DNA from 2 places in the Neobacillus sp. YIM B06451 genome. Region 1 is predicted to be linked to the other one. Evidence: riboswitches for the same ligand, from Rfam matches in the RefSeq annotation. Region 1 holds a riboswitch; the other holds the start of a gene.
What was found. A riboswitch is a leader RNA that binds a small molecule or an ion and turns the genes downstream of it on or off. The one in region 1 is predicted to bind FMN.

Region 1 (2,468 bases):
TTGTGGTTTGGACGCAAACGCATAAGGAGGATAACGACCATGAAGGAATATATATTCAGGTTTTTATTAGCTGGAATAATGGCGGTGTGCATTTCCCTTTTGTTCCTTGGGAGCAAGCAGGCTAATGCAGAGGAACCTGGTGCTGTTGCGAAGGAAAAGGCGGAATGGACATGGCCGGCTGAAGGGATTATTTCTGACACATTCGGAACCCGAGGCGGACGACATAAGGGAATTGATATTGCTGGAAGCAGGGGCTCGGCAGTATTCGCGGCTTTGGATGGAAAAGTAATAAAATCATATTTGTCATCTACATATGGAAATGCAATTTTGATCGAGCACCCTAATGGATATGTGACCGTTTACGCCCACCTGGACAAAAGGTTGGCAGAGGAAGGGGAGCAAGTGAGAAAGGGCCAAAAAATTGGAACAATGGGAACTACCGGCTTTTCAACAGGGGTCCACCTCCATTTTGAAATACATCGTTCGGAATGGACATTTAAGAAGGAAAATGCCATAAACCCCGTCCGCAAGCTCGGACGATTTGAGGAGGGCGACTTTATTGCGGGTGGGTTTAATAGTGGCGTAAGTGCGGAAGTTATTCAATCTAGCGAAACAAGGGTTGCCGCGCTTGAGGATAATGGGAAATCAATTCATATCGTAAAAAAAGGAGATACACTTTGGGATATTGCGATGGCTTCAGGAATTGAAGTTAATGAGCTGATGGAACTGAATAGCCTTGAGACGATAACAATTTTCCCCGGGCAAGAACTGAAGCTTGAAAAATGGCAGCCAGAGCCGTTCCCAAAAGGGAGCGCGGTGCTCAATTAAATAGCTATGTGAAAGGTTGAATGATTTGATATCTGAATAAAGGGAAAAACAGAAACTGGATGTTCACAAATTCAACACAGGTAATATTGTTTCAAAAATAGGGGGTTTTTAGTATAATATATTTGTAAACTAAATATTGTCTATCTTCGGGGCTGGGTGAAATTCCCGACCGGCGGTGATGAGCTTATGCTTTAGCCCGCGAGCCGCTTTTTTGTGGCAGGATTTGGTGAGATTCCAAAGCCGACAGTATAGTCTGGATGGGAGAAGATGGAGGTTCCGCAAGCGTTCAAAAAATGATATTTTGAACGTTTATTGAGCATGCCTCTGCAAAAGTCTCCCTCAAGCTGCCGGGCTTGGGGGTTTTCTTTGCGATGGATTGCTCATGCTGAATCTTTCTTCTTTGGTGATGGACACACAAGGAGAGAGGAAAATGAAAAAACTTACTTTGAAGGCTATGGTGGCAATCGGAATGCTAAGCAGTATATCGTATATCCTTATGCTGTTGAATTTCCCGCTGCCTCTGTTCCCTAATTTCCTGCTGATTGATTTCAGCGACATCCCGGCATTGATCGCGGCATTGGCGTTTGGGCCAGTTGCGGGAATATTGGTTGAACTGATTAAAAACTTGCTTGACTATTTCATGACAGGAAGCCAGACAGGGGTCCCTGTTGGCCACATTGCGAATTTTCTTGCTGGTACCCTTTTTATCCTGCCAACCTATTTTGTTTATAACCGAATCAAAACAAAAAAGGGTTTATCAATCGCTCTTGTTGCGGGAACTGTAACAATGGCCATTCTTATGAGCCTCCTGAATTATTACATTATCCTTCCCGCGTACACGATGTTCCTGAACGCGCCAGCGATGGCGGATTCAGAGGCACGAAAGCTCATTGTTATGGCGATATTGCCTTTTAATATCCTGAAGGGTGTCATTGTTTCATTGTTATTCGTCCCCTTGTATGTAAGGATGAATGTGTGGATCAACAGGCAGGCATCCATTTAATACAAATAACCACAATTTATTAAGGCAGCGGCGATAGCCGTTGTCTTTTTGCGTGGGAAAAATAAAAAATAAAAAATCCCCACCGGAATGGCGGGGATATGTAAATGTGAACATTATTCGAACTTTGTTGGATTACCGTCGAATGGTTCGTCTGCCACCTTGATGGAATCAGTCGGGCAGCCTTCAAAAGCGTCCATCATGTCGTCAATCAGGACATCCGGAATTTCGACGATACCTTCGTTGTCATCCAGTGTTACATACGCAATGCCCTCATCATCATAATCATAAATGTCTGGTGCCGCAGCGCCGCAGGCTCCGCAAGCGATGCAAGTTTCTTTGTCTACAATCGTATACTTTGGCATGAAAAAAACCCTCCCGTTGGTTTGAACAAATATTTACCTCATAATCTGGAAACGCATACTGCATATCTATTGTAAAAAAGAAATGGAAACTTTTCAATAGATATTACATTGATAATGTTTTTCAGTAGCGCCGGCTTTCGATAGTATTCCCTAAATTCAGCCGGTGTCCGACACACTTTCATGGTAAAATGAAGTGAACCTGCCATTGGTTGAAAATAAATAAACGGGAATAATGGTGAGTAATATGCGAGATGTCGATGAAAAGCCTGGCATTC
Region 2 (2,468 bases), on a different contig from region 1:
GGTGTACCGTCAAAGTATGAATTGGAAGGCCTACAGCTGAAGGTGCCGTTAATGAAGGCCTTGAAGACTGGCGGGAAAGCAAACGTCGAGATTTCCTACTCTTTCTCAATGCCAAATGCGGGAAATGAGAAGCATGTTTATGATCTTCTCCAATGGCATCCGATGCTTCCGGATTATACATATGATTGGTTAATCCAGCCGCCTGCTCCGGGAAAAGAAACATATTCCGCACCGGCTTCAAATTACACTTTACACTATCAAATCCCAGGGAATCTTATCGCGGTAACTTCGGGTCCCGACCGGGATCAGGCAAGCAAAACAGGAGACATTCAGGAAAACTGGCTGAAAGAAATGTATGTTGTTCTTTTGGATGGCTACAAAATGATTAAAACGTCGGCGGGTTCCATTGAAGTCCGTGTATTTGCCCCGGAAAAGGAAATGGAAAAGGGAAAAATGGTACTTGGCACAGCGGCGGAAGCGGTTGGTTTTTTTGTTTCCCGCCTCGGCGATTTGCCCAATAAGCAGATTGATATTGTTTTGACAAACGAGCGGAAGGGCAGCTATCCGGGGATTGTTTTCCAGCCGGACGTTATCAAAAGTAACGAGCTCTTCTATCAGCCTATTGAGGAAACTCCTGACCATTTGCTCGTCCATCAGCTTGCCCAACAATGGTTTTATGGCAAAGCCCATTTTGACCGGCATACGGATGCTTGGCTGAATGACGGACTTTCCGAGCTGGCCGTTTCCCTCTTCTTTTTGGGCGGCCAAAAGAAAAGCGAAGCGGAAAGCTTTGCCTATGCAAACGCATTTGATGACTTTTATATTATGAGGACGGATGTTAAATCAAACATGGCCGCGGACAAATATACCGGATTGCCCGGCGGAATGGTGGGGCATATCCAGGCAAAACCCACGCTATATCTATGGAGAATGATGAAACCCTACGGAACGGATACTGCACTTGCCTTCCTTTCCGATTACCTTTCCGCCTATTCAGGCAAAAAACTGGCAACGATTGAATTCATTCGTTTCACGAAAGAATATTTCAAAGTGGACAATCGCCCTTTTACCTCCTGGCTTGATTTCAATCCTTACGAAAACAGTGATTTCCAGGACTTTTTTAACCTGTAACCAGAGTTGGAAAATGGGAAACCCCCCGGCCGATAATACGAAATAGTTTCTTTTTGACGGCGAATTGAGTATAATGTTTCTATTCCAATTGAATATTCCTTCGGGGCAGGGTGAAATTCCCTACCGGCGGTGATGGGGCAAATGCCTCTCAGCCCGTGACCCGTTTGCCATCTGGTTATGGCAAGCGGTGGATCCGGTGTGAATCCGGGGCCGACAGTATAGTCTGGATGGGAGAAGGAAGCAGCAGGTTTTGAAAAAAGGGAATGGTGTGCCCTTCTGCAAACAGCGGCAGTATATAGGCAGGCTTGTTTCATGGTGGAAGGCCTTCTTTGGGCGTGCCTGACTCTATTGTTTTTCAAACCTATATTTGAGCATGCCATTTTTCAGCCCCAAAGCGCTTTTGCCTTTGGGGCTTTCGCATGTTTTTCCACCCCTTTGGGATATCCTCATAATGGATAAGCCACGATAAAAAGGAGAAGAGAATGTTTACAGGAATTATTGAGGAAATTGGCACCATTTCAAGGATTGCCTCAACAGGCATATCCATGGTCCTTACAATCGAGGCGAAGAAGGTTTTGGAGGATGTAAATCTCGGAGACAGCATATCCGTCAACGGAGTCTGCCTAACTGTTACTTCTTTTGAAAAAAGTAGGTTTACCGTCGATGTGATGCCTGAAACCGTGAAAGCTACGAATATTAAGGACTTAAAGCCGGGATCCAAGGTCAACCTTGAACGTGCCATGGCAGCCGGCGGGAGGTTTGGCGGCCACTTTGTGAGCGGCCATATTGACGGAACGGGAACGATTGTAAGAAAAAACAAAATGGCGAACGCTGTTTATTATGAAATTGAAGCAGCTCCATCCATTATTCCTTTCCTCATTCTCAAAGGATCGGTTGCGGTGGATGGGACAAGCTTGACAATTTTTGATGTAACCGGCGATACGTTTACTGTTTCACTTATCCCCCATACACTTTCTGAAACGATTCTTTCCCTTAAGGAAGCGGGGGACAGTGTCAATATTGAATGCGACATGCTTGGCAAATATGTGCACCATATCCTAAATCCAGGCAAAAGCGAAACGGGGAAAAAGAAACCGGAAATAACCGCCCAATTCCTGGAGAAGAATGGGTTCATTTAAGGAGGGAGCACAATGTTCAGCACAATAGAAGAAGCCCTTCGCGATTTAAAGGAAGGGAAGGTCATCATTGTCTGCGATGATGAAGGGCGCGAAAACGAAGGCGATTTTGTTTCTTTGGCGGAAAAGGCGGTACCGGAAGTCATTAATTTCATGGCCACCCATGGCAGGGGCCTAATATGTGTTCCGGTTGAGGAAGGC

Region 2: another riboswitch for FMN. It lies ahead of ribE (riboflavin synthase); the one in region 1 lies ahead of RB160_RS08205 (ECF transporter S component).

Annotation. Positions count from the first base shown of each region.
Region 1 covers NZ_JAVFKJ010000003.1:146,016-148,483, forward strand. Annotated here, with positions in the region: gene RB160_RS08200 (peptidoglycan DD-metalloendopeptidase family protein) at 40-828, shown strand; FMN riboswitch at 967-1,101, shown strand; gene RB160_RS08205 (ECF transporter S component) at 1,259-1,831, shown strand; gene RB160_RS08210 (ferredoxin) at 1,945-2,193, opposite strand; gene RB160_RS08215 (YpbB family protein) at 2,438-2,468, shown strand, end outside.
Region 2 covers NZ_JAVFKJ010000001.1:92,101-94,568, forward strand. Annotated here, with positions in the region: gene RB160_RS00390 (gluzincin family metallopeptidase) at 1-1,131, shown strand, start outside; FMN riboswitch at 1,224-1,374, shown strand; gene ribE (riboflavin synthase) at 1,614-2,270, shown strand; partial or broken gene ribB (3,4-dihydroxy-2-butanone-4-phosphate synthase) at 2,283-2,468, shown strand, end outside.